One region of the Photobacterium sp. genome, then DNA from elsewhere that is predicted to be linked to it. Evidence: predicted binding sites of a transcription regulator. Region 1 holds the regulator's gene; the other holds the start of a gene.

What was found. Region 1 encodes MetJ, which represses methionine synthesis genes. Its sites were predicted from a motif close to TTAGACNTNTANANGTCTAA; they were not measured.
Region 2: metH (methionine synthase) is a predicted target of MetJ. The motif match lies at 1,396-1,415, and genes of this name have one in related genera.

The regions. Positions count from the first base shown of each region.
Region 1 covers NZ_JBVCPH010000007.1:65,716-80,681, reverse strand. The annotation lists gene hslV (ATP-dependent protease subunit HslV) at 1-318, opposite strand, end outside; gene AC2204_RS09845 (SPOR domain-containing protein) at 525-1,100, opposite strand; gene cytR (DNA-binding transcriptional regulator CytR) at 1,263-2,267, opposite strand; gene priA (primosomal protein N') at 2,439-4,655, opposite strand; gene rpmE (50S ribosomal protein L31) at 5,071-5,283, shown strand; gene AC2204_RS09825 (malic enzyme-like NAD(P)-binding protein) at 5,587-6,837, shown strand; gene metJ (met regulon transcriptional regulator MetJ) at 6,987-7,304, opposite strand; gene AC2204_RS09815 (O-succinylhomoserine (thiol)-lyase) at 7,487-8,656, shown strand; gene AC2204_RS09810 (bifunctional aspartate kinase/homoserine dehydrogenase II) at 8,656-11,073, shown strand; gene metF (methylenetetrahydrofolate reductase) at 11,360-12,256, shown strand; gene AC2204_RS09800 (PadR family transcriptional regulator) at 12,343-12,912, opposite strand; gene ppc (phosphoenolpyruvate carboxylase) at 13,340-14,966, opposite strand, start outside.
Region 2 covers NZ_JBVCPH010000015.1:1,577-16,542, forward strand. The annotation lists gene AC2204_RS15830 (cation:proton antiporter) at 1-1,272, opposite strand, end outside; gene metH (methionine synthase) at 1,468-5,139, shown strand; gene lysC (lysine-sensitive aspartokinase 3) at 5,194-6,573, opposite strand; lysine riboswitch at 6,689-6,875, opposite strand; gene AC2204_RS15845 (pyridoxal-phosphate-dependent aminotransferase family protein) at 7,124-8,242, shown strand; gene AC2204_RS15850 (PglL family O-oligosaccharyltransferase) at 8,322-10,073, opposite strand; gene uvrA (excinuclease ABC subunit UvrA) at 10,139-12,973, opposite strand; gene AC2204_RS15860 (single-stranded DNA-binding protein) at 13,334-13,891, shown strand; gene AC2204_RS15865 (LysR family transcriptional regulator) at 13,962-14,843, opposite strand.

The sequences.
Region 1 (14,966 bases):
GATCAATGAGCCGGTTTCATCAGCGACTACCAGCAGGGCCTCGAGTTTACGCAGCATGCGGTCGGTGCGCCAGTCTTTGGCCAGTTCCACCGCCGCTTTAAGAAGATGGCCCTGGTGCATTTCAAGCTTACGCTCAAAACGCTCGAATAGAGTGAAGGCATCGGCAGTGCCGCCAGCAAAGCCAGCCAGAACTTTGTTGTTGTATAAACGGCGTACTTTGCGCGCGTTACCTTTCATCACAGTGTTGCCCAGGGAAACCTGGCCATCACCGGCAATAACGACTTTACCGTTTCGACGTACAGATACGATTGTTGTCACGGTCTAACCTCTTTGGTTCTCTCCGGCGCAGCGCCGGTATCGATGTTATTACTATAGTTGGGATGAAAGAATAATTTTTCAAGCCAAAAGTGATAAACGATGTTGTCAATTGGAGGTCGCAGATAACAAAAAAGGATGCTCAGGCATCCTTTTGGTAAAGATATTAAGTCGCGCTTGGGGTGGTCAGGCTTATGCCTGATCGGCGATCACTCCCAAAACCAGATAGCACATGGCTCAATTCCCGCGCGGCGTAACATGTTGCGATCGCTTTCGGCTTTACGCTTTTGTGGGTATGGGCCAAGAATGACGCGATACCAGTTGCCTTTTTCACCCTGGCTGGTTTTCACCTGGCTCTCAAGCCCCTGAAAAGCAATCATCGCCTTGCGCTGTTCTGCCTGATCTTTGCTGCGGTACGCTCCGCATTGCATCAGGTACGGCCGACTTGGCTTCTGGGCTTGCTTTGATTCAACCTGGACTTCTTTATTTTCCAGCTCTTCAATATAGCGCCATTTTTCCTCTGGTTTGGGCGGTAAAGCCGTCTCTTTGGCTTTAGTCAGTGGTTTAGGCTTTGGTTTCACTGCTACCGGTTTTGTTGGCTCAGGGGCTGGCTTGGGAGCCGGTGAGCTAGATAGGAAATACAAGCCATAACCGAGAGCACTGACAAGGATCAGGGCAATGATGGCCCATTTAATAGGGAAGCCATTGGATACTGGCGCTTTACGATTGTGGCGGGCTGGCTTTTTGGGCGAGCGTCCGCGTTTTACATAATCTTTAGTGGCCACAATGATGACAATATAACGGCAAAATAATAACCCTATGTTACAAACTTGGACGGTGGCTGACCAGTGTTTCTGTGGCGTTGGATGAGGGCAAACGTCGGTCTGTTGCAGATATTTGTGAGCTTATGCCAAAACTCATAAGCTCACCGTATATCTGACTGCCACTTAATGTGCGGGCGGTGCGGCACTTTCCCGTATGACCAACTTGGCATCCAGTAAGCGAGAACCTGCCTGTACTTCCTTACCTTTTAAGAGCTCCAGCAGCATTAACATCGACTGACGGCCGATTTCATAACGTGGCTGGGAAACGGTAGTAAGCGGTGGATCGCAGTATTCTGCGAATTGAATGTCATCGAATCCGACAATTGACAGATCATGCGGTACACGCAATCCCAGGCGCTTTGCTTGCTGCATTGCCCCGATAGCCATGACGTCACTGTGGGAAAACAGGGCCGTCGGTGGCTCAGGCAGTGATAGCAGGGCCGTGACTGCACGGGCACCAGCGGCAAAGGTGAAGTCACCCTTGATGGTGTAGGCCGGGTTGAGTTCAATGCCAGCCCGGCGGAGTGCTTGCTGATATCCCTGAGATCGGAACTGGCATAGTGGCGCTTGATCCGGACCGGATATTTGGGCAATACGCTTGTGGCCCATCTGAGTCAGATAGTTAACGGCCTCATACGCGGCGGTTAAATTATCGATATGAACGGTGGGTAATTCCAGCTCTGGTGCGTATTCGCACGCCATTACCAAAGGCGGTAGATTTTTCTGCTCGGGTTTACTGACATCAAAGGGTAAATCGGAGCCGAGCAATAACATGCCGTCCGCTTGTTTGGTAAACACCAGGTTAACAAAGGAATTTTCGCGGACCTTTTGCTGCCCACTGTCACCAAGTAAAACCAGATAGCCATGTTCCATCGCGGCTTCTTCAATGCCGCGAATGATTTCTGTGAAGTAGGGATCACAGATATCAGGGACAATTGTCACAATGGTTTTTGATTCGTTGCGGCGAAGATTCCGAGCTAGTGAATTGGGCGAATAGCCAGCTTCCATAACGGCTTGTTCGACCTTTTTCCGGGTCGAGGCCGAGACTTTTTCCGGGTTCATCAGGGCACGGGAAACCGTGGCTGTTGAGACACCGGCAAGCTGGGCAACATCCTTCATTGTCGCCATAATTGCAGTTCCTCCTATTATTTCTCTCATAATATTGCCGGAGGACCCTAGCCAAATAGAGCTGATACCTATGCCGACAAGGCTGTTATTGTAGGCGCTAAGAGTGCGATTAAACATGCCCTCAATAGCATAAATTACATTAACAATGTGATCTGTATCGCATTGCTTGTTTTAAGTTAAATCCTGTGGCTCGACATCAATTGACCAGCGAACCTTCTTGGCAAGAGGCAGTAATTGAATCGCGGGTTTGGCAATGGTCAACATGCGTTGCAGGGTTTTACGATCAGGGGCTTGCAGTAACAACTGCCAGCGATAACGACCAGCACGGCGTGCCAGAGGGGCGGGATTTGGCCCCATGACATAGCTTTTATGGTGTTCATCGGTCTGGCTAAATAGCGGGTTTGACTCGAAAATACTGCGAACTTGCTGCAAAAACTGGACATTATGGTCGCTATTATTGGCTTCTGAGCGAAACAGTGCCAAATGAGTATAAGGTGGCAGCAAGGCTTGTTTGCGTTCAAGCAGCGCGTTATCGGCAAAATGATCATATCCTTTGTGCAACAAAGCTTGCAGCAAGGCATGCTCCGGGTGGTGAGTTTGCAGCAGAACTTCACCCGGTTTACTGGCGCGTCCGGCACGGCCTGCAACCTGAATAAACAGTTGGGCAAGGCGTTCTGATGCCCGGAAGTCATTGCTGAACAGCGCACTGTCGACATCAATCAACGATACTAAGGTCACATTGGGAAAATGGTGACCCTTGGCCAGCATCTGGGTGCCGATCAGGATCTGGAATTCATTATTCTTGATGGCCTCGAGGTAATTTTCCAGCGCCCCTTTGCGGCGGGTACTGTCGCGATCGATACGCACGGTTTTGTATTCAGGGAACAATGTCGCCAGCTGTTGTTCCAGCTGCTCGGTTCCGACCCCGACCGCATGAAGCTGGGTCGAGCCACAGCTCTCGCATTGATGCATGATCGGACGTTGGGTGGCACAGTGGTGGCAGCGTAACTGCCCCGACTGCTGATGCAGGGTGTAGTAGGCATCACAACGGTCACATTCAGCCAGCCAGCCACATTCATGGCAGATCATCGCCGGCGAATAACCGCGGCGGTTGAGAAACAGAATGACCTGGTTACCCGCGGTTAAATGTTTGCGCATTTGCGCCACTAAAGGGGCGGATAGCCCGGCTTCCAAATACAATCCTTTGACATCTAAGACGCCGTGCCGGGCGACCTGTGCATTGCCTGCCCGCCGGGTTAACTGCAGGTGGTGGTATTTACCGGTTTTGGCGTTATGCAAGCTTTCCAGCGCCGGCGTGGCCGATCCCAATACGATGGGTATATTTTCTTTATTGGCCCTCATGACGGCCAGATCTCGGGCATGATAACGCAAGCTGTCTTGCTGCTTATACGAGGCATCATGCTCTTCATCAACAATGATGATGCCGAGGTGCTTAAAGGGGGTGAATAAGGCTGAGCGGGTACCGATAATGATCCCTGCCTGGTTATCGCGCCCCGCGAGCCAGGAAGAGAGGCGCTCGGTATCATTGAGGCCAGAATGCACGGTCTCCAGCGGAACATTAAAACGGCGGCGAAAACGGTTTATGGTTTGCGGGGTCAGGCCGATTTCGGGCACCAGGATCAGTGCCTGCTTGCCAGCGGCTAATACCGGCTCTAACAGATTGAGGTAGACTTCCGTTTTGCCGGATCCGGTGACGCCTTCCAGTAAATAACAGCCAAAATCGGGATTGGCATTGACGGTGGCGACGGCCAGGGCCTGCTCTTCATGCAAGCGGGGTTTTTCTTCGGTCAGGGCAAAATCGTTGTGCCAGTTGTTCTGGCGCGGTTTTTCCTGTTGCTCTGCAATCCAGCCTTTTTCCGTCAAGTTTTTCAGCGTTGCAGAGCTGACTTCCTCGGCCAGTAAGGCTTCATGGCTGGTGTTGCCGTGGCGCAAAATATTCAGCACTTGTGCCTGTCGCGGCGCACGCTTGAGTGCCGTTAGCGGTTGATCCCGGCCGGCTTCGGTCAGCGTCCAGAATTTCAGGGTGGCAGGAGAGGCACTCCGTCCTTTGCGCAGTAACGCCGGCATGGCGTTGGCCAGGGTATCCCCTAATGGATACTGATAATAACTGCTGGCCCAAGATAGCAAACTGAACAGCGGGGGTTGCCACAATGGTGCGGTATCGATCACCGTATTAAGAGGTTTTAACTGGTTAAGCGGGAAATCAGAGTGATCTGTCAGGGCGATGACCAGTCCAACCAGCTGCTGCCGCCCGAATGGAACGCGTACCCGACCACCCACGACTGGGAATGTGCCGGGTTTGACCAGGTAATCAAAGGCTTTATCCAGTGGAACTGGAAGGGCCACTTTGGCAATCTTGGGTGTCATAACTAACCGCTGAAAAAGCTGTAGCTATCCAGTTCGAGAGAGCTGAACGGCTGCAGGATCTATAATGAAGGAAGACTTTTATGTTATCAGGGAAGTGTACCTTGCCCGGCGCTTTATCCCAAACGGATAAATAAACGGAGGTAGCCCGGCATATGTTGTCAGTAACAAGCAGTTCTCCCGGCAATTGCAACAGGCAGGGTTGATCTATTTTGACGTCGTTTGGGTATAAATCGAGCCATAGCAAGCAGGCGATGAATAATGTGATGAAAAAAGTAGCGAGTTGGTTGATCTAGGCTGCATGATTGATTACTATACGCCGCCTAATTTGTCGCATTTGCGGCATACTGTATTTAACGACGTGTGGTGCCCGGCTTTGGATCGGGAGAGCGACACGGCCTTAGCTTGAGGTTATCCCATGAAACAAGGTATCCACCCAGATTACTCAGCAGTGAACGCTCGTTGTTCTTGCGGCAACAACTTCGTATTCCAGTCAACTATGCGTAAAGATGTTAACCTTGATGTGTGTGACAAATGTCACCCATTCTACACTGGTAAGCAGCGTGAAGTTAGCTCTGGTGGTCGTATCGACAAGTTCAACAAGCGTTTCGGTGCTCTTTCTGCTAAATAATATTAGCCAGATGAATTCCGAAAAAAGGGATGCATATGCATCCCTTTTTTTCATTTTGCTCACGAGTTTTCGACCGTTTTATTAAGTCATCCTGGCTGCGTTATCTCTCCTTTCTTCCTGTGTAGCACAATTCCCACCCGCTTTTCGGCATAAGTATCCTAAATGAGCATCCAATTGGCTGGACCTGTTGTACTGAACTAGGATTTTCTATCGCGATAGAATATGATCTGCCTCTCAAGATCGAACTGAACATCATTTTCATTTAGGATCAAGCTCTCCTTTTTACTTAGGACCCAGAACACTATGTCTGAAGATTTTCGCCAACAAGCACTTGATTATCATGCTTACCCAGTACCAGGAAAAATTGCAGTAGCACTTACTAAGCCGGCAGATACGGTTGAAGATCTGGCGCTGGCGTATAGCCCGGGTGTCGCTGAGCCTGTTCGAGAAATCGCCAAAAATCCAGAGAATGTGTATAAATACACGGGTAAAGGCAATATGGTTGCGGTCATTACTAACGGCACGGCAATTCTGGGTTTAGGTAACCTCGGTCCTCTGGCCTCGAAGCCGGTAATGGAAGGTAAGTCACTGCTATTTAAGCGTTTTGCGGGTCTCGATTCTATTGATATTGAAGTGAAGCACCGCACGATTGATGAGTTTGTTGATACAGTGGCCAACATCGCTGATACCTTTGGCGGGATCAACCTGGAAGATATCAAAGCGCCAGACTGTTTTGAAATTGAAAAACGTCTGATTGAACGCTGTAGCGTCCCGGTTTTCCACGATGATCAGCATGGTACCGCGATTGTCACAGCCGCCGGAATGCTGAATGCCCTTGAACTGCAAGGTAAAGAGATCAGTGAATCTGTTATTGTCTGTTTAGGTGCCGGTGCGGCGGCGGTGGCATGTATGGAACTGCTGATCAAGTCGGGTGCCCAGCGCGAGAAGATCTACATGCTTGACCGCAAAGGGGTCATCCATACGCGCCGTGATGACATTAACGAATATAAGCAGCTGTTCGCGAATAATACCGATAAACGTACACTGGAAGATGTTATCGAAGGCGCTGATATCTTTGTCGGGGTATCGGGTCCGAATTTATTGGAGCCTGAAGCACTTAAATTGATGGCTGATAAGCCTGTTGTTTTCGCTTGTTCCAATCCGGATCCGGAAATCAAGCCAGAGCTGGCACATGCGGTACGCGATGATCTTATCATGGGGACTGGCCGCTCTGATTATCCTAACCAGGTCAATAATGTTATCTGTTTTCCATTCATTTTCCGCGGTGCCCTGGATGTACGCGCGAGCAAAATTAATGACGAAATGAAACTGGCCGCAGTTAAAGCCATTCGTGAACTGACCAAAGAGCCGGTTCCTGCGGAAGTATTAAAAGCCGCCGGCGTCGACAAGCTGGCATTTGGTATGGAATACATTATTCCCAAGCCAATGGATCCACGTTTGCTTCCTCGTGTGGCCAAAGCTGTCGCCCAGGCGGCGATTGATTCGGGCGTTGCCCAGATTGAGATGCCTGTTGGCTACATGGAAGACAAATAAAAGTGCTCTTGAAATAGAGCGGCAAACTGAATACCGACAGATCGCTTTATGCCGATAACAAAAAACCAGCCGATTGGCTGGTTTTTTTATATCAGTCTATCATCGGTAAATAGAGATAGCGGGTGGCTTACGATCGCGTAGCTGTGCGATTATTCATTGATGTCTTCGTATTTGATCCCCATTTCGTCCATCAGGGCTTTGGCTTCTGCTGGCAGATCATCAGGGCAATCTTTACGGATGTCGTCATCGGTTGGTAACGGCTGACCTGTATAAGCGTGCAGGAATGCTTCACAAAGCAATTCACTGTTCGTTGCGTGACGCAGGTTATTTACCTGACGACGAGTACGCTCATCCGTCAGTATTTTTAAAACCTTTAATGGAATCGAAACAGTAATTTTCTTAACTTGCTCATTTTTTTTACCGTGTTCCGCGTATGGGCTGATGTATTCGCCATTCCACTCTGCCATGTTATACCTTCTCAGCGATGTTGGGATCAAATAACTATATCTCCGAATTTTAGCGGGATTTACTGCCATAAGGAAAGACATATAGACGTCTAGAAGTGTTGACGGCTCAATTAAATGTAGTTAATGTGATTGCTGCAATTTTATTCGGGAACAGGGCTTAGCCCGAGACAAGGAAGGTTATTATGAGTGACAAGCAGTTTGCCACCATCGCCGTACGTGCCGGTATTGAATCAGACAGCCAACACCATGCCGTTGTTCCACCTATTTATCTTACTTCCACCTATAGCTTTCCAGAGCTCGGTGAGCCTCCCCAATACGATTATTCACGCTCGGGTAACCCGACCCGCAATATGTTAGCCGATGCCTTGTCAGAACTGGAAGGGGGGGCCGGAGGCGTGGTCACCAGTTGCGGCACCGCAGCCATCAACTTATTGGTTTCAGCGCTGTTAGGCCCGGAAGATTTAATTGTTGCCCCGCATGACTGCTACGGCGGAACCTACCGTTTGTTTAATACCCGTGCCAATAAAGGTGATTTCAAGGTTGAGTTTGTCGATCAGTCCGATCCGGCCGCACTTGCGGCGGCACTGGCGAAAAAACCTAAAATTATCTGGGTTGAAACCCCGTCAAACCCGCTGTTACGGGTGCTTGATGTTGAAGCCTTGTGCCGGCATGCAGCACAGGCTGGTGCGCTGGTTGCGGTTGACAACACCTTTTTATCGCCGGTCTTGCAGCAGCCGATAAAATTGGGGGCTGATTTTGTGGTCCACTCCACCACGAAATATATCAACGGTCATTCTGATGTGGTGGGGGGGATCCTGATTGCCAAAGATCCGGAGCAAGCCGAGAATATTGCCTGGTGGGCGAACTGCATCGGGGCAACAGGCGCGCCGTTTGATGCGTATTTAACCCTGCGAGGGTTAAGAACCTTAGTGCCCCGGATGAGAATGCATGAAGAAAATGCAGCCCAGGTGCTGGCATACCTGCAAACTCAGGCGCTGGTCGGGCAGATTTATCACCCGGCGTTACCGGATCATCCGGGTCATGATATTGCCGTTCACCAGCAGCAGGGGTTTGGTTCAATGCTCAGCTTTGAACTGGCAGGCAGCCCGCGTCAGCTGGAAGTATTTGTCGCGGCTCTTAACTGTTTTTCACTGGCAGAATCTCTCGGGGGCACGGAAAGCCTGATTGCCCATCCTGCCAGTATGACTCACCGTGCGATGTCCGATGAAGCGCAGGCCGAAGCCGGTATTAAGCCCTCCCTGTTACGGCTGTCGGTTGGCCTGGAAGATCCTCGCGACCTGATCGCAGATCTTGAGCAGGCATTTAAGCAAACGGCGGAGGTTGGGGCATGATGACACAGCCAGCCCATCGCCAGCTCCATAAATTTGGCGGCAGTAGCCTGGCCGATCCGGACTGCTATCGTCGGGTCGCCGCGATCCTGCAAGAGTATTCCGATGTTGAAGATCTGATTGTGGTTTCAGCAGCCGGAAAAACAACGAATAAGCTGATTGAGTGGATTGAACAACTCGGCAAAGACGGGCGGCAGGCCCATGAGACGTTGCAGAGCTTGCGCCAGTATCAGCAAGGATTAATCGAAGCGCTGGTGACCGGCTCTGTTGCTGATGCGCTATTGACCCAGCTGCATCTAGAACTGAGTAACCTGGCTAAGCTCAATGAGCAGGATATGACAGAACCGGTATACGCGGCAATTTTAGGCCATGGCGAACTGTGGTCTGCCCGATTGCTGGCCGCCTTACTCAATCACCATGAGATGCAGGCGACTTACCTTGATTCGCGAAGCTTCCTCCGCGCAGAGCGGGTGGCTCAACCGGAAGTGGATCGTGCTCAATCCTGGCCGTTGCTGAAAGAGCAGCTGGCCCAGCACAGCTTGCATCGTATTGTGATCACCGGCTTCATGGCGCGTAATCAGCAGCAAGAAACGGTGTTGCTGGGGCGTAATGGTTCTGACTATTCCGCCACGGTGATCGGTGCCCTGGCGGAGGTGTCGCGGGTGACTATCTGGAGCGATGTGGCTGGCGTATACAGCGCAGATCCGCGCAAAGTCGGTGATGCCTGCCTGCTGCCTCTGCTGCGCCTGGATGAAGCCAATGAACTGGCCCGCCTGGCGGCCCCCGTGCTGCATAGCCGAACCTTACAGCCGGTTGCCCAGAGTGCGATTGGTTTAACCTTGCGCAGCAGCCATCAACCGGAATCCGGTTCGACCCGAGTAGAGCGGATATTAGCTTCCGGGCGTGGTGCCAAAATTGTCACCTCGTTAGACGAGATATGCCTGATTGAAATAGATGTCCCGCGTTCACATGAACTTGAACCCGTAAAGGCCGAGCTGGTTCGTACCTTGCTGCGGGCGCAACTGTTACCGCTGGCACAGAGCACTGAGGCCGATCAGGGACGTATTTTGCTGGCATATACCAGCGAGGTGGTGAATGGCGTATTGGCACTGCTGCAAGACAGTGGGATTGCTGCCGAGTTGAGGTTGCGAGAAGGCTTCTCAATGGTTGCCGCGGTAGGGGCGGGTGTGGTCAATAACCCCGTGCATTGCCACGGCTTCTATCAGCAGTTGAAAAGGCTGCCGGTGGAGTTTATGGAAGAAGCGGAATCCGGCCTGAGCCTGGTTGCGGTGCTGCGTAAGGTCGATACTGAAAACGTGATTGCCGGTATTCATCAGAGCCTGTTTCAGGCTCAGAAACGTATTGGCCTGGTGTTGTGCGGCAAAGGCAATATTGGTAGCCGCTGGCTTGAGTTGTTTGCTGCCGAGAAAGAACAGCTCGAGAAGCGCCATGGTATGAGTTTTACCTTAATCGGGGTTGCTGACAGTTGCCGTTACTGGGTTGATTTTCAGGGCATTGAACCGACGCGTGCACTTAGCGCGTTCGAGGATGAAGCCGTGGAGTACGCCGACGGGGAGCTGCTCGCGACCTTCGCCTCTAACCCTTATGATGACGTGGTGGTGCTGGATGTGACGGCCAGTGCTGAACTGGCGGCCAAATACCCCAGTGTGGCTGAAAATGGGTTGCATCTGATTTCAGCGAATAAAGTCGCGGGCTCAGCCTCGAGCGACGATTACCATGCGGTGCAGGATGCCTTTGCCAAAACCAGCCGTCATTGGCTATATAACGCCACCGTCGGTGCGGGCCTGCCCGTGAATCACACGGTACGGGACTTGCGTGAAAGTGGGGATGAAATTATTGCGGTATCGGGGATCTTTTCCGGAACGTTATCCTGGCTGTTCCAGCAGTTCGATGGCTCGCAGCCTTTTTCTCAACTGCTGGAGCAGGCGTGGCAGCAAGGGCTGACCGAACCGGATCCACGGCATGATCTCGACGGCAGCGACGTGATGCGCAAGCTGGTGATCCTGGCTCGTGAGTCAGGGCTGGCGTTAGAGCCGGAGCAGGTCAAGGTGGACTCGCTAGTGCCTGCAGAACTGGCGGAGCTGACGCTTGACGGATTCTTTGAGCAGATCGATCTGCTTGACGAGCTGTTGTTCGAACGTCTGAACAAAGCCCAGAAAGAAGATAAAGTGCTGCGTTATGTTGCGCGTCTGGATAAGCATGGCAAAGCACATGTAGGGGTGGAAGCGTTGCCGGCAGAGCATGCCTTGGCCAACTTACTGCCTTGCGACAATATTTTTGCCATTGAAAGCCGCTGGTATCGTGATAATCCGTTGGTGATCCGCGGACCCGGAGCCGGGCGTGATGTTACCGCCGGCGCATTGTTATCTGATATTAACCGTCTGGCTGCGATGTTATAGAGTATGCCAAACGGCGACCTGTTCGGCTGGATATAGCGCTGTATAACGCAAATATGGAATTAATCACCAGATATCCATCAAAAGCCCGCCCGTAGCGGGCTTTTGTGTTTAAGGGATGTTGAAGTTTATGCAATGTGAAGTTGAGAAAAATTCATGATCACTTTGTTGACATTAATTTGGTTACAAGACATTCTGTAGACATATAGACGTCTAAACGGTTATTTCTCAGACGTCACATTTGTTGCTGAATAGGCCGAGGGCAGGCCAGAATAGGAAGGGATTGACTATGGGGTATTCTCACGCAAGTCACTTAGATTCGTTAAATCAAAATATTGCAGATCTTAATGGTGACATTAATGTTTCGTTTGAATTTTTTCCGCCAAGCAGTGAGAAAATGGAAGAAACCCTATGGAATTCTATTCATCGTCTGAAAACGCTGAAGCCGAAATTTGTCTCAGTGACTTATGGAGCCAACTCGGGTGAGCGGGATCGAACTCACAGCATTATTAAAGAGATTAAGGATCAAACCGGGCTTATCGCGGCCCCTCACCTGACGTGTATTGATGCCACCCGCGATGAGCTGCGTACCATTGCCCGTGATTACTGGAACAATGGGATCCGCGACATCGTGGCATTACGCGGAGACTTACCCCAACAAGGCGTAAAGCCTGATATGTATGCTGCAGATCTGGTTGAGTTGCTACGTAAGGAGGCCGATTTTGATATTTCGGTGGCTGCCTATCCGGAAGTGCATCCAGAGGCGAAAAGTGCTCAGTCCGACTTGATCAACCTCAGGCGCAAAGTCGATGCGGGGGCGAACCGTGCGATCACTCAGTTCTTTTTTGATGTCGAAAGTTATCTGCGTTTCCGCGACCGTTGTGCAGCCTCGGGTATCGATGTCGAAATTGTGCCGGGTATCCTGCCTGTCTCCAACATGACGCAAGCCAAGCGATTTGCACTGGCGAACAACGTTAAAATTCCAGGCTGGTTAGAGAAGCAATATCAGGGGCTGGATGACGATCTGCTTAGCCGCCAGATGGTTGGTGCCAGCAATGCGATCGATATGGTGCGAATTCTGAGCCGCGAAGGGGTTAAAGACTTTCACTTCTATACCCTTAACCGGGCAGAACTGACTTATGCCATTTGTCATACCCTGGGCGTAAAGCCAGGAGTCGAGGCTTAATCCCAATAGGGACATGCTATCGGTGCCAATAAAAAAGCCGCTCTGAGCGGCTTTTTTAGTCGGTATGGCGAAATAGCGATATTCCGTTACTTGGTGATCGCAACCTTGCTTGTTTCGCTATCCAGATCTTTCAGCTCAGCCAGAACTTCTTCTGCCCAGTTAATCCACGCCTGGCGGTTATGCATGCCGCGGCGAAGAGTCAGGCGGTCAAGACGAGACTGGCGATCCATTTCTTTGTAGTTAGCAAAGTGGACTTTTTCCAGCTCCTCATAGTTGTTCATTAGCGAGTGAGACTCTTCAATGAGCGCCTCAAGCTGTTGTTGCATTGGCTCTGAATTATGAACACCGCAAACCAGTAGCTTGGCCGAGAACTCATCGCGGATCGTTGGATTGCGAGCGGGTTCCTGGAACCATTCAAATAATGCCTGACGGCCTAGATCGGTAATCGAGTAGACCTTACGGTCCGGTTTACCTTCCTGAGGTTCAAGCTGACAGGTTACTTGGTTATTGCCGGCCATTTTATTCAGTTCGCGATACACCTGCTGGTGGCTCGCTTTCCAGAAATAACCGATGCTGTGTGAAAATTCTTTGGTGATATCGTAACCGGTTGCGTCGCGATTGCTTAGCACGGTTAAAATTACGTGTGGTAGTGACATCTCTTCTATCCGATAAAATACTGCAAAGTAAAAAATACAATCAACCGGACGTTACCCTTCGCTCTTTGGCGTTTGTTATAATCGTCATGTTGCACTGCCTGATCGAGATCACATAGGATATCATCAATATGCTCAATACTGATACCTGACAGAATAAATAATTTATTCACTTAGGCTGTCAATTACTCATCATGTGACCTTTATCCAGACTGGCATTGCAATCGGTTTTGCATCACCTGCTTTCACAAGGTTCATCATTTACTCTAGTGCAAGACATTGCTGGGCGTTTGTCTCAATATTGCGTCAGAATAAAATAAACGCTGGGCGATAAGATCATGGTGTTCAACAGGGATACGGCGGTTCAGGTAGGATAAAATAAAGGTCACACGAAGTGACCTTTATCTGATTTTTTCTCCGGTGCGGCAAATTAACCCGTGTTTCTCATTCCCGTTGCGATACCCGCGATACTGACCATCAGCGCCTCTTCCAGTATCGGTGATATTTCTTCTTGCTGGCGCGTCCGGTACAGCAATTCAGCCTGCAGCATGTTGAGTGGCTCGACATAGATATTACGTAAGCGAATGGCTTCGGCACCCCACGGATCCTGCTCCATCAGGTGCGCGTTGTTTTCAACATTCAGCACCGTCTTAATGTCTTGTTGCAACTGATCGCGCAGTTGCTGACCCAGCGGCCACAATGACTTATCTGTCAGGCGCTGATCATAGTACTGTGCAATGCCGACATTGGTTTTGCTGTACACCATCTCCAGCATGCCCAGGCGGGTCGAGAAGAAGGGCCATTCACGGCACATATCTTCGAGTAGCTGGGCATGGCCCTTGTCGATTGAGTACTGGATCGCCTCACCGGCACCTAGCCAGGCAGGTAGCAGCAAGCGGTTCTGGCTCCAGGCAAAAATCCAAGGGATCGCACGTAAGCTTTCGACCCCGCCGTTCGGGTTTCGCTTCGCCGGACGGGAGCCTAATGGCAGTTTGCCCAGCTCTAACTCTGGCGTCGCGGCGCGGAAATAAGGCACGAATTGCTCATTGCCACGCACCACGTTGCGGTATGCTTCGCAGGAAACTTCAGACAGCACGTCCATCAGATCGCGCCAGTCTTGTTTTGGTGCGGGTGGCGGTAGCAGGTTTGCTTCAAGAATGGCACTGGTGTAAAGGCTCAGGCTGTTGACTGCCACATCCGGCAGGCCCAGCTTAAAGCGGATCATTTCCCCTTGCTCGGTAACACGCAGGCCGCCTTTCAGGCTGCGAGGAGGCTGAGAGAGCAGTGCGGCATGTGCCGGTGCACCACCACGGCCGATAGAGCCGCCGCGGCCATGGAATAGAGTCAGTTCAACCCCCGCCTCTTCACAGACCTCAACCAGCTCTTCCATTGCGCGGTACTGTGCCCAGCCTGCCGCCATCACCCCGGCATCTTTCGCTGAGTCAGAATAGCCGATCATCACCATTTGGTAGTTCTGAATGAAGCCGCGGTACCAGTCAATGTTCATCAATTGCCTGATGACGGCGGCGCCATTGTTTAAATCTTCCAGTGTTTCAAACAGCGGGCAGACATCCATGCGGAACGGACAGCCTGCTTCTTTCAGCAGCAGGTGCACCGCTAATACATCAGAAGCGGTACGTGCCATTGATATCACATAGGCGCCCAGCGCTTCGCGGGGTTGTTCGGCCACGGTGTTACAGGTATCGATGACTTCCTGGACCTCTGCTGAGGGCTGCCAGTCGCGTGGTAACAGCGGACGTTTTGACGCCAGTTCGCGGATCAGGAACGCCACCTTATCTTGTTCGCTCCACTGATCGTAATCGCCGATCCCCAGATAACGGGTCAGCTCTGAAATAACATCAGAGTGGCGGGTACTTTCCTGGCGGATATCAAGACGGACCAGGTGAATGCCGAAGCACTTAATACGGCGCAGAACGTCAAGCAGCAGACCGTCTGCAATAATCCCCATGCCGCAAGCGTGCAGAGACTGGTAACAAGCGTGCAGAGGATCCCACAGCTGATCAACATGAGTGATCACTTTAAGGTTAGGCGCGTCA
Region 2 (14,966 bases), on a different contig from region 1:
CTGTGCTTCCCACGCTCTCGCTTTATGGATTAGCGGCGTAATTGTAGACCCTTGTATCAAAATGGAAAAAACAACAACGGCATAAGTCATCACAAGCATGATTTCACGCACATCGATGTTTTTTTCTGGAATAACGAGAATGCCAGCCGGAATTGCCATTGCCATGGCTAATGCAAGACCACCGCGTAAACCGCCCCAAGTTAGGATTTTTACTGAGAGTGGATTGTAGTCACGGTAACGCTCGAAGCCGAAATAAGACAGTCTAATACTCAGAAAACGACTGAGTAACACCAAAGGAACTGCAATCGCCATCATCAGCCAATCTTCCTGGTGGAAGCTGAATTGTAGCATCGCCATGCCAATCAGCAGGAACAACACACCATTGAGGAATTCATCAACTAATTCCCAGAAATGATCAAGATGGTCTTCACTCTCTTTCGAAAAGCCAATATAGCGTGTCCAGTTGCCGATCATGATGCCCGATACCACCATGGCAAGTGGTCCGGAGACATGGATAATATCGGCAAAGACATAACCTGCGGTTGGAATACCTAGAGTAAGCAGTAACTCCATCGAGTGATCATTGGTTGAGCTTATTAGGTAATGGAACAGAAGGCCAAGTGCAAATCCGTATGCAACGCCACCGATGGCTTCTTGCAGGAATAGCTGACCGACACCTAAGACGGTCGGTGTTTCGTTACCAAAAGCAATCGTGAAGAGGGTAACGAAGATGACCAGACCAAAACCGTCATTAAATAATGATTCGCCCTCAATCTGAGTTGAAATACGCCGCGGGGCATCCAGTTTTTTGACAATAGCCAAGACGGCGATGGGATCGGTTGGAGAGATCAATGAGCCAAAGATCAGGCAGTAGATTAAGTCAAATTGAATACCAGCGAGCTGGCAAATTCCCCATAAGCTGATACCGATAAAAAAGGTGGAAAAGAGGGTTGCTCCCAGAGCTAAGACTGTAATTTCCCATTTTTGATCTTCCATGTGAGGAAGTTTGATACCGAGACCGCCGGCAAAGAGTAAAAAACCTAAAATTCCTTTAAGCAGAAAGCTCTCAAAATTAATATGCGCTAATTGCTCGGCGGCAATGTCTTCTAAGTGGAACCAGCCATTTTGACCAGCAATGATGATGCCCAGCGATAGTATCAACGCACCTGCTGTGATAGCGATTGTTGTTTGCATTTTACCGATCTTACTGTTTATAAAAGCAATGATCATTGCAGCAGCTGCAAGAAAGCATAAGGTACTGTAGACCGACATGCGTCAACCTCTGATTGATAAAAAATAATGGCTGAAATTGTTACGAAATATAAATCCATCACGCAGTGATAGCTACCGAAAACTTTCCTGAATTCAGATTTTGTTTTGTCACTGAAAACAACTTTAGACGTCTAGATTTCCATCAAGGCTGTGGTAGGATGTTATTCAGCTGTAAAATTGGAAAAAGGAAGTAGTGTGGTGTTGAAGGGAAAAGAATTATTACAGAGTCGATTAAAACAGCAGATCCTGATCATTGATGGTGGCATGGGCACCATGATCCAGGGCTATAAGCTGGAAGAAGAAGACTATCGAGGTACACGCTTTGCTGATTGGCATAGTGACCTGAAAGGGAACAATGATCTGTTGGTGCTGACACAGCCCCAACTGATCAAAGATATTCATAGTGCCTATTTGGAAGCCGGCGCAGATATTCTCGAAACGAACACCTTTAATGCCACGACTATCGCGATGGCCGACTATGACATGGAAAGCCTGAGTGCTGAAATTAACTTTGAGGCCGCGAGACTGGCGCGTCACGCCGCCGATGAATGGTCAGCAAAAACGCCTGAGAAGCCTCGTTTTGTCGCAGGCGTGCTTGGTCCAACTAACCGGACTTGCTCAATCTCACCAGATGTGAACGATCCCGGTTTTCGTAATGTTACTTTTGATCAATTAGTTGAAGCCTATTCTGAATCTACTCGCGCCTTGATTAAAGGCGGGGCCGATTTAATTCTGATTGAAACAATCTTTGATACCTTAAATGCCAAAGCCTGTTCTTTTGCAGTTGAAACCGTATTTGAAGAAGATGGTATTGTTTTACCTGTCATGATCTCAGGGACGATCACTGATGCTTCTGGCCGGACTCTTTCTGGTCAGACGACCGAAGCATTCTATAACTCGATGCGTCATGTAAAGCCTATCGCTTTTGGCCTGAACTGTGCGTTGGGGCCTGATGAACTGCGTCAGTATGTTGAAGAGCTTTCTCGTATTTCAGAGTGTGCTGTTTCGGCTCACCCGAATGCGGGATTACCCAATGCCTTTGGTGAGTATGATCTTAGCCCTGACGACATGGCTGAGCATATTGCTGAATGGGCGCAGAGTGGCTTCCTTAATTTAGTCGGGGGGTGTTGTGGCACAACCCCCGAACATATTCGCAAGATGGCTGAGGTGACCCGTCAGGTAAAACCTCGCCAGCTACCGGATATCCCCGTTTCCTGTCGCTTATCAGGGTTAGAACCTTTGACTATTTCGGCTGAAACGCTCTTTATCAACGTGGGTGAACGTACCAATGTAACCGGTTCGGCTCGGTTTAAGCGTCTTATCAAAGAAGAATTATATGACGAAGCGCTAGAAGTTGCCCGCCAGCAAGTGGAAGTCGGTGCTCAGATCATTGATATCAATATGGATGAAGGCATGTTGGATGCGGAAGCGGCAATGGTACGTTTCCTTAATCTGTGTGCGACTGAGCCTGAGATCTCTAAAGTCCCGATTATGGTCGATTCCTCTAAATGGGAAGTGTTGGAGGCGGGTCTGAAATGTGTTCAGGGTAAATCGGTCGTCAACTCAATCTCTATGAAAGAAGGGAAAGAGAAATTTGTCGCGCAAGCTAAACTGATCCGGCGATATGGTGCGGCAGTGATCGTGATGGCGTTTGATGAGGAGGGACAGGCGGATACCCGAGAACGTAAAATCGAAATTTGTACCAATGCCTACCATATTTTGGTTAATGAAGTCGGTTTTCCGCCGGAAGACATTATCTTTGACCCGAATATTTTTGCCATAGCGACCGGTATTGAAGAACATAACAATTACGCTGTCGATTTTATTGAGGCTGTCGGGGATATTAAACGAACGCTGCCATATGCGATGGTTTCCGGTGGTGTCTCGAACGTTTCCTTCTCGTTCCGCGGCAATAACCCGGTAAGGGAAGCGATCCATGCCGTATTTCTCTACCACTGCTTTAAGAGCGGTATGGATATGGGGATCGTCAATGCCGGCCAGCTGGCGATTTATGACGATCTGCCTGATGAACTGCGTAATGCGGTAGAAGATGTGGTGCTTAACCGTCGTGATGACGGTACCGAGCGGTTGCTTGATATTGCAGGCAAGTACCGCGATAGCGGTGCAGTAGAGGAAGATCGTAGTGCCCAAGAGTGGCGTGGCTGGCCCGTTGACAAACGTTTGGCGCATGCGCTGGTTAAGGGCATTACAGAATTTATTGTCGAAGATACCGAAGAGGCCCGTGCTAATGCATCGAAGCCACTGGAAGTGATCGAAGGTCCTCTCATGGCCGGTATGAATGTGGTGGGCGACCTGTTTGGTGAAGGAAAGATGTTCTTGCCACAGGTGGTGAAATCAGCCCGGGTAATGAAACAGGCGGTCGCTTATCTGGAGCCATATATTGATGCCGAAAAGCAAGTCGGGCAAACAAACGGTAAGATCCTGCTGGCCACCGTCAAAGGTGATGTACATGACATCGGTAAGAACATTGTTGGTGTCGTTTTACAGTGCAATAACTACGAGATCATCGACCTTGGTGTGATGGTCTCTTGTGACAAAATACTGAAAGTCGCCAAAGAAAAAAATGTCGATATTATCGGCTTGAGCGGACTGATCACGCCATCACTGGATGAGATGGTGCATGTAGCCAAAGAAATGGAGCGTCAGGGCTTTGATCTGCCTCTTATGATTGGCGGAGCAACCACCTCAAAGGCGCATACCGCCGTAAAAATTGAGCAGAACTACCACGGACCTGTTGTGTATGTTTCCAATGCATCCCGGGCGGTAGGGGTGAGTTCGACGTTACTGTCTGATGAGCGCCGGCCGGCATTTGTTGAGAGTTTAAATAAAGAATATGAAATAGTGCGAGAGCAGTATGCTCGCAAGAAACCACGTACAGCACCAGTGACCCTAGAAGAAGCCCGGGCGAATAAGGTGGTGATTGATTGGGACCGCTATACCCCGCCAGTGCCGGTTAAACCGGGTGTGCATGTCTTTACGGATTTTCCTGTCTCTACCTTGCGCAAATATATCGACTGGACGCCATTTTTTATGACCTGGTCACTAAGTGGCAAGTACCCGACCATTCTTAAACATGAAGTGGTCGGGGAAGAGGCCCGGCGTTTGTTTGACGATGCTAACCGGCTGCTTGATGAGATTGAACGTAATGGCATGATGACAGCAAACGGAGTGTGCGGTCTGTTTCCTGCGAATGCGATTGGTGATGATATCGAGGTCTATACTGATGAAAGTCGCACTGAAGTGTTGACGGTACTTCATGGTTTACGCCAGCAAACGAAAAAGCCGAAAGGGCCAAATTATTGTTTGTCTGATTATATTGCGCCAAAAGAAAGCGGGAAGCCTGACTGGATCGGTACCTTTGCAGTAACCGGGGGAATAGGCGAACACGAGCTTGCAGCGCAGTTTAAAGCGAAAGGTGATGATTACCACGCCATTATGATTCAAGCTTTGGCTGATCGCCTGGCAGAGGCATTTGCAGAGTGCTTGCATGAGAAGGTCAGGAAAGAAATTTGGGGCTATGCGCCAGATGAAGCGTTGGCCAATGACGATTTGATCCGGGAAAAATATCAGGGAATCCGGCCGGCTCCTGGGTATCCGGCCTGCCCGGAGCATACTGAAAAAGGTGAGATCTGGAAATTGCTGGATCCAGAAGCGACGACTGGAATGGTCTTAACGGAAAGTTATGCCATGTGGCCGGGCGCTGCGGTTTCTGGCTGGTATTTCTCGCACCCTGATTCCCGTTATTTTGCGGTTGCGCAGATCCAGGAAGATCAGCGTGATAGTTATGCTGAGCGTAAAGGATGGGATTTAATTGAAGCCGAGAAGTGGCTAGGTCCTAACCTCTAAATACGATGATGATAGAAGCTAAAGGCGCTCTGGTGAGCGCCTTTTTTTTGATTATTATTCAAAAATCTCGCGATGCAGCTCTTTGACTACCGGTTTAGCATCGTGCTCTTTAACTAAGAAGCACAGGTTGTGAGGGCTGGCACCGTAGCAAATCATTCTCAGATTAAAGTCTTCCAGCGTATCGAAAACCTTGGAGACGGAACCTTTCGTATTGCTCATCTGATTGCCAATCAAGGCGACTAAGCAAAGATCCTGCTCGACCTCCACCCGGCATAACTTGGTGAGTTCTTCCAGTGCTTCCGGAGGAAGTTGTGGAGTGCCGCCGCCAGTATCTGTTTGATCCAGGGTTAAGGAGACGCTGACCTCGGAAGTGGTGATCAAATCAACAGAGACTTTATGCTCAGCCAGAATCCTGAACACTTCAGCCAGAAAGCCATAAGCGTGGAACATATTGAGGCTGGTCAGGGTCACCATGGTCTGATTACAGCGCAATGCTAAGGCGCGAAACAGAGGAGCGTCGCTGACACTTTCCCGAATCCAGGTGCCGCCTTGTTCAGGTGCTTTGGATGAGCCGACAAAGACAGGGATCTGTTGACGGATCGCTGGTCGTAAAGTCGACGGATGCAAGATCTTTGCGCCGAAGTTGGCCATCTCATAGGCTTCACTGAAGCTGATCTCTTTGATTGGCTTTGCTTTCGGCGCAATACGAGGATCGGTGGTATACATTCCCGGGATATCAGTCCAGATCTCCAGAGTTGCAGCATCAATTGCCTCTGCCATCAGGGCAGCACTGTAGTCGCTGCCTCCGCGACCCAAAGTGGTGGTTTTACCTTCGGCATCAGAACCAATGAAACCTTGTGAAACGACCACGTGATGGGTAAATAGTGGATTGAGCGCTTGCTGCGATAACTGACGGATCATCTCAGGTTGTGGAATCGCTCTGCCGAAATGGCTGTCTGTGCGCATGACATCGCGAATATCAAAGCGAACAGCATCGATCCCTTGCTCGATCATGATCTGGGTAAAGAGGTGGGTGGAAAGCAGTTCACCATTCGCGACTAACTGATCGGTTAATTGTGCCGAAGTGTGCAGTGCGGCCTGCTCCGCCAGAGTGGCAACCTGATCGAGTAAGTTGTTGACTGCTTCTAAAATCGGGCCTGGCTGCTGCAATTGTCTGATAACAGATTGATGAATGTCAGCCAGACGCGTCAGTAAGGCTAAACGGTGCTCAGGATCTGACACGCCGTTAGCCAGTTCAACCAGGATATTGGTTACCCCAGAGCAGGCGCTGATCAATACTAAACGGGTTTTCGGGGTCGTTTTGATGATCGCGGCGCTACGGCTCATCGCGGTAAAATCGGCAACGCTGGTACCACCGAATTTGGCCACCGTGAACGGTGGTGAAGTGGCTGAATTATGATTTACATGGCTCAAGGTAAGTCTCCCGGTAACAATAAAAATATAATGAGGAAAAGGGAATTTACACGGATAAATATTCCCAATATCTAATTGTCAGGAGAGCAGGCAGGCGAGACGTATGAATAGCGCTACAACCAGAAGCTCTCCACCTTTTACTGATCAAAAATAAAAGGTGACAGCCAGAAGGATTCAACCTTCGAAGCCGATATTACTGGTCCCCTGTCCAGCAATATCTCGGCGTTACTCCCCCTCTCTAAACCGCTTTGGGGTGGGGCCCCGCAGCCTAGATACCTGGATAACGCTCCTCTTCTGTCTTTACCTGATGGCATACTAGCCATCAGGACGAACAAAACTTGTCCTTCATTGAATAGGATCTGCTGTCAGGTTGTCAATCTTTCTCTGGTTATTTATGCAAAATAAATGCAATGAATTGATATTAGTGACCAACGAGACTTGCGACTTAGGCGAATTCCTTTAATACTCTGTAGCTGCATTAGCGTAATTATTCCCCCAACATATAATAAAACAGGGAATTGCTGACCTCTTACCTCAAGGAGAAACAATCATGACAATTGGGAGTTTTTATCCGCCGCAACGTACCCTTATGGGACCCGGTCCATCAGATATTTATCCTCAAGTTTTACAAGCATTGAGCCGTCCGACAGTGGGTCATCTTGATCCCCTGTTCATTGGCATGATGGATGAGTTGAAACAACTGCTGCAATATGCGTTTCAAACCGAGAACACCTTTACTATCGCCGTTTCCGCACCAGGTAGTGCCGGGATGGAAGCGTGCTTCGTCAATCTGGTTGAGCCGGGTGATAAAGTCATTGTTTGCCGTAACGGTGTTTTTGGCGATCGCATGCGTGAAAATGTCGAGCGCTGTGGTGGCCAGGCTGTGTTGGTGGATAATAACTGGGGTGAGCCCGTCGATCCGGTACTGGTCGAGCAGGCACTTGTTGCACATCCGGACGCAAAAATTGTCGCTTTTGTTCATGCAGAAACGTCAACCGGTGCGTTAAGTGATGCTGAGACGCTAGCGAAACTGGCACGTCAGCACGATTGTCTGACGATTGTTGATGCGGTCACTTCCTTGGGCGGGGTGCCTCTTCGGGTGGACGAATGGCAATTGGATGCGGTGTACTCGGGAAGCCAGAAGTGCCTGTCTTGTGTACCGGGCTTATCGCCACTGACATTTTCTCAGCGGGCCATAGAAAGAATACAGCGCCGCACCACCCCCGTACAGAGTTGGTTTCTGGATCAAAGCTTAGTGCTGGCTTACTGGAGCGGGGAAGGGAAGCGCAGCTATCACCATACTGCGCCGGTCAATAGTTTGTATGCCCTGCATGAAGCTTTGGTGCTGCTGAAAAATGAAGGGCTGGAAAATGCGTGGCAGCGGCATAAAGATCAGCATCTTGAATTACGTGAAGGGTTAGAAAAACTCGGGATTGAGTTTGTTGTCGATGAAGCCTCTCGTTTGCCACAACTTAACGCAGTCTATATTCCTGAAGGAGTGGATGATGCGCTAGTGCGTCAGACCTTGCTGGAACGCTATAACCTGGAAATCGGAGCGGGTTTAGGCGTGTTAGCGGGTAAAACCTGGCGGATAGGCCTGATGGGGTATGCGGCCAGAAACGAGAATGTAGCCCTATGCTTAAAAGCTCTGGAAACGACGCTGAAATAATACATACCCGCAGAGATATACGGTATTAAGAGAAACGGCTACCCTGGTAGCCGTTTTTGTTCTGATTGATTAACGAGCTTTACGGGGTCTGTGGCACAGGCTTATTTGGTATCGCCGGTAATACTGACGAAAGGGTAAAGTCATTGCCGGGGAACAAAAATTCAGCCTCTTGCTGGATCTGTCTGGCCTGCGCCTGTTGGTCCAGCAGTTGATACGCCGCGATCAAATTATGATACAGCGCCGGACGTGGCCAGTTGACCGCTTTCTGAGTTGCCCAGTGGATATATTCTTCAATTAAGGTTTCATTGTGATTCGCGGCACCTAACTGCAACTGAGTGAGATGCAAATCCCAGTCAAAACGATTCTGCCACGCCCATGGGTTGTTTACCTGTATCAGATAATCAACATTTACCGGCCGCGTAGTTTCGAATTTGGTCAGTAACCAACCAGAATATAACGTCGTCAGCATAAAACTGGTGACAAGAACAGGCATTAGCAGGGCACAGAATTTTACCGTCAGTACATAGCGCGCGTGGTACTTATGGTATTTCGCCGTCAGGTTATCGACCCAGTAAATCAATATGATAAAGGTTACCCAGTGCACCAGAGAATGGTAAAAGGGGTATTCCAACTGAGTATGTAAAGTAATGGGCAGAAACAGGGCGATTAACCCCAGTTGTGTTCCATTTCTGGCTTTGCGGATCGTGAAGGCGACGGCGGTGGCGGCGGCGAGTAAGGCCAGTAACGGCAATATCCCTCCTTCAGCAGCCCAGTAAAGCAGTTCATTATGCGGATGATCCAGCCCTGAAATACCGTAGTTCTTCTCAGGATCGGCCTGATGCCATTTTGCGGTCTGGATGATATAGGCCGGTTCAAACTTACCATACCCGTAACCCGCCAGTGGCTCTTTACTAAACATCTTATAAGCTTGAGGGATATGAATAGCCCGTGCGCTTTCCAGGCTTACTCGCTCTTCTGCGGGGGACCAGCCGATGGTGTTATTAATACTCCATGAAAAACTTAAGCCGAGCGCAACCATTAACAGCCACATTCGCCATTGTGCTTTGGCGGCAAACTTTCGCAAGTAGGGCAACATGAGTACTACGCCAACAACGGCACCAAGCCATCCGGTACGAGAGCTGAGTACCACGATAATCGGGATTGTAGTAACAGGGGTTAGCAATACAATAAGCTGCTGCCATGACCACTTACCGCGATACATCGGAATACGGGCCAGCAAATAAGCTGACAGCACCAGACCCGTCGCCAGAAAGCTGGCCATCACATTGGGCTGTTGAAATATCCCATAGGGACGATTTTGTTCCGTGTCATAGCCAATGGCATTACCGGGTTCCATCCAGAAAAACTGGTACCAGGCAAAGATCGCCTGGATCCATACCGCGGCTAAGATCAGCCATAACATGCGCTGGCGCTGTTTGTGGGTAAAGGCAAACTGCTGCAATCCGACAAAGAAGAGAAAGCCGGCCCATAATCCAATCAGCCGGTTAGCCACACCGAACCCGTCAGCATCAGGATAAAAAGCCGGGAGTGTCAGTAAGAGGCAACAGACAAACAGAACGACGGTCAGACGCGAATAACGCCAGGTTTTCTGGCGACTGATTTCCAGTAACCCTAAGGCTATGACAAAGCTGAAGGGGATCCAGCTGGCGGCATTAAATGGCAACTCAAGACCGGAGCCTCCGGGGTTGTGCTGGAAGTAATGCATCGCGAGCAAAAAGAGGATCCCCAGAGAGACGATAAAGTATCTCGTGAGGGGTTTGCTGATGCGCTGCTCTGCCAGTTTAGTTCCTTGTAAATGTAACACCGTCATTGTTTATCCGTGCTTGTAGACAGGCCGATGACACTCAGCCTGTCTGTGGCTTATTACCAATTTTATTAACGTGCGTTTGGCAGTAGCGGTTTCAGAAAGTGTGCAGTATGCGACCCAGCCACTTGCGCCACTTGTTCTGGCGTGCCGGTAGCAATAATTTCACCGCCACCACTGCCGCCCTCAGGCCCTAAATCAATGATCCAGTCTGCGGTTTTAATCACATCCAGGTTATGCTCAATCACGACAATAGTATTGCCATGATCGCGCAGGCGGTGCAGTACTGTGAGTAGCTGCTGAATATCATGAAAATGGAGCCCGGTTGTTGGTTCGTCCAGAATATACAGGGTTTTACCGGTATCACGCTTTGATAACTCTCGCGCCAGTTTTACTCGCTGTGCTTCACCGCCGGACAAGGTCGTCGCCGCCTGACCTAAGCGGATATAAGATAAGCCAACATCCATTAATGTTTGTAGTTTTCTCGCGATCGCTGGAACCGGATCAAAAAATTCGCGTGCATCTTCGACCGTTAAGTCCAAGACTTCGTGAATGGTTTTGCCTTTGTAGCGAACTTCCAGGGTCTCCCGATTATAGCGCTGGCTTTTGCACGAGTCGCAAGGAACATACACATCCGGTAAAAAGTGCATTTCCACTTTGATCATGCCATCTCCCTGACAGGCTTCACAGCGGCCACCTTTGACGTTAAAGCTGAATCGTCCGGGTTTATACCCCCGGGAGCGGGCTTCTTGGGTGCCTGAAAACAGCTCTCGAATCGGGGTAAAAATACCGGTATAGGTGGCAGGATTTGAGCGCGGAGTTCGGCCGATAGGGCTTTGGTCGATATCAATGACCTTATCGAAATGTTCAAGATTTCGAATTTCTCGATAAGGTGCCGCCTCACCCGTTGTCGCGCCGTTGAGCTGGTGGTGGGCGATACGGAAGAAAGTGTCGTTGATTAAGGTTGATTTACCCGAACCGGAAACACCGGTCACACAAGTAAACAGCCCGACAGGAATATCAATATCGACATTTTTCAGGTTATTGCCGCTGGCACCCAAGAGCTTCACGGTTTTATCCGGATCGATTGCCACCCGTTGTTCCGGAATCGCAATGGATTTACGGCCGCTGAGGTATTGTCCGGTCAGTGAGTCCGGAGCCTGGAGAATATCTTCGATGGTGCCTTCGGCAATGATATGGCCGCCATGGATACCAGCGCCGGGACCGATATCGATCACATGATCGGCCGCACGGATAGCATCTTCATCATGCTCGACCACAATCACGGTATTCCCCAGATCGCGCAGATGATTCAGTGTCTTGAGCAGGCGTTCGTTGTCTCGCTGGTGCAGCCCGATAGAAGGTTCGTCAAGAACATACATAACGCCAACCAGACCGGCACCGATTTGGCTGGCCAGACGGATACGCTGTGCTTCACCACCGGACAAGGTATCGGCACTGCGAGACAGGTTGAGGTAGTTGAGCCCGACATTGACGAGAAAGTTTAAGCGATCGCGGATCTCTTTCAGGATCTTGTCGGCAATTTGTGCCCGTTGGCCGACCAAGGCCAGATTGTTAAAAAAGTTGAGGGCCTCACTGATACTCATTTCACAGATCTGCGGCAGGTTGGTCTCAGTAATAAAGACATGACGCGCTTCCTGACGCAGCCGCGAACCGTGGCAGCTTGAGCAAGGCTTGGTGGAGACAAATTTGGCGAGTTCTTCGCGCACCGAATTGGATTCAGTTTCACGGTAGCGGCGCTCCATATTATTGAGGATCCCCTCAAACGGGTGGCGCCGGACGGTGATATCGCCGCGATCATTAATGTATTTAAACTCAATGTCGGTTTTGCCTGAACCACTGAGAATAACGGTCCGGATCTTTTTTGGCAGTTCATCGTACGGGGCTTCAACATCAAACCCATAATGCTCAGCCATCGATTTAAGCATCTGGAAGTAATAGAAGTTGCGCTTATCCCAGCCGCGAATGGCACCGCCGGATAAACTTAACTCACCATTTTGCACTACGCGATCAGGATCAAAGTACTGTTGTGCACCAAGTCCGTCACAGGTACCGCAAGCCCCTGCCGGGTTATTGAATGAGAACAGACGCGGCTCGAGTTCCTGCATGCTGTAGCCACAGTGGGGGCAGGCAAAGTTTGCGGAGAAAATGAGCTCATCGGGCTGGCTATCATCCATCGGACAGATCACAACATTGCCGCCGGAAAGTGCTAGTGCCGTTTCAAATGATTCGGCCAGCCGCAATTGAAGATCCTGACGGACTTTAAAGCGATCGACAACCACTTCAATAGTGTGTTTTTTATGTAGCTCTAAGGTCGGAGGATCAGAAAGGTCGCACACCTCATCGTCGATGCGGGCACGGATATAGCCCTGCGCAGCAAGGTTGGCGAGGGTTTTAACATGCTCCCCCTTACGCTCTTTGACGATCGGCGCCAGCAGCATCATTTTGCTGCCCTCAGGCAGTTCAAGTACCTTATCCACCATTTGGCTGACGGTTTGAGCGGCCAATGTCACATCGTGGGTTGGACAGCGGGGTTCGCCGACCCGGGCATAAAGCAAGCGCAGGTAATCGTAAACTTCAGTAATGGTTCCCACGGTAGAACGCGGATTATGTGAGGTTGATTTCTGCTCAATCGAAATAGCCGGTGACAGCCCTTCAATATGGTCGACATCCGGCTTTTCCATCAATGACAGGAACTGGCGAGCATAAGCAGATAACGACTCAACATAGCGGCGCTGACCTTCGGCGTATAAGGTATCGAAGGCGAGGGAAGATTTCCCTGAACCAGATAAGCCGGTGATAACAATCAATTTATCGCGAGGAATTGAGATATTGATATTTTTAAGGTTATGGGTGCGAGCGCCCCTGACGTCTATCTTATCCATGGTATGCGAGCTTTATGGCTGACTAATTGATTCGTCATTATTGCATAGCAAGGAAAAGCTTGAAAGGATGAGCTGTATAAAGATACAGTGTAAAGAGTGAAAATTAGCCAGGTAATTGTCGTTCATGTTTGGTTTTGATTTGCTCTGCCAACCCGGAGTTTCGAGATTGTTATGCAATAACAATGTGTTTTTTGATGATGGATTTAATCCTGATCGGTAATGAATAAAAATTGCGCAGATAACACCGTGTCGGCTCTATGCCTTACCGGTGTCTGCGTGATAAACTGCGCGATTAAGTATAAACTTTGACTAAGCGGCTATTGATAATCAGATAGTACGCGAACAGATTTGGAGTTAAGTATGGCCAGTCGTGGCGTAAATAAGGTTATCTTAGTCGGTAACTTAGGTAATGACCCAGAAATCCGTTATATGCCAAGTGGTGGTGCAGTAGCAAATATTACGATTGCTACCTCCGAATCATGGCGTGATAAGGCAACGGGCGAGCAGCGTGAAAAAACGGAATGGCACCGTGTCGCGCTATTCGGCAAGCTTGCTGAAGTTGCTGGTGAATACCTGCGTAAAGGTTCACAGGTCTATATCGAAGGCCAACTACAGACCCGTAAGTGGCAAGATCAAAGTGGCCAGGATCGCTTCACGACAGAAGTCGTGGTTCAGGGTTTTAACGGTGTCATGCAAATGCTGGGTGGCCGTCAGGGCGGCGGTCAAGGTGCCCCGATGGGCGGCCAACAACAGCAGCAAGGTAACTGGGGTCAACCTCAACAGCCAGCAGCAGCGCCTAAGCAGAACTTTGCGCCGCAACAGCAGCAACAATCTGCACCACAGCAGCAGGCACCTCAACAGCCTCAGCAGCAGTACAATGAGCCACCAATGGACTTCGATGACGATATTCCTTTCTGAGGGTGAGAACCGTGACGTCATAAAAAAAGCAGCGCTCGCGCTGCTTTTTGATATCTGTACTATCGCCCGTTTATGAAGGGTTAGCTTTGGATTTAATAAAATCGATAAAAAGCTTGGTCTTCACATGATTATAGTCAAGCTTCGGATAATAGGCATAGGCTGAACCGACAGGTTGCTTAAGCGCCGGTAATACCGGGACGAGCAGGCCCTTACTGAGCTCGCGCTTGACCATATTTTCACCGGTAAGAATAATCCCCATTCCGGCGACGGCAGCAGCCACTAAAGCTTCCGGGTTTTGAGTGGTAAAGTTACCGCGCAGGCGCAGGCGTAAATTATTTTCAAAAAGGTGCTCTTGCTCATGGCCGTGAGTACCAAACAGTAAGCAGTTATGCTGAGTGAGCTGCTCCGGGCTTTCGATAGGCGGCTTATTTTCCAGGTAATTGGGAGAGGCATAAAAGCCAGGCTGAAAATTTAACAGCCGGGTGGCGATATAGCTCGAAGAGTTAAAGTCGGTTAGTTCACGGCTGATGAATACATCAAGATTTAAATCCGGCAATTGGCCAGGGGTAATGGTATGTAATTCCACCTGAATGTTCGGGTAAATTTCTATAAACTCCGCCAGATAGTGGACTAATAAGCGACTGCCTGTCGCCAGCGGGGCCCCAATACGCAAGACGCCACTGACCTCACCATAGGTGGATGTTGTTTCAGCCAGCATCTGGTGCCAGTCATCAAGTAATCGGGCACTGCGCTGATAGAACAGCTTGCCGGCATCCGTCACGGTCAGGCTGCGGGTGGTGCGCTTAAGTAGCTGTACCCCCAACTGCTTCTCTAACCAAGACAGGCGTTTTGACAATGCTGAGCTTGACGTATTGAGCTTGGTGGCAGCCTGGGCTAAAGAGCCTTGATCGACAACAGTGACAAAGCTTTTGGTACAAGTAATCCAATCCATATCTTTCCAACGTTATCTTGCGATTGATCCCAACGTCATTAATGGCCTGGCGATCAGCCGATAATTAAGCGAATTGATATCACTATGTTTACAGACAGTGATTCACATTGATAGATGAACAAG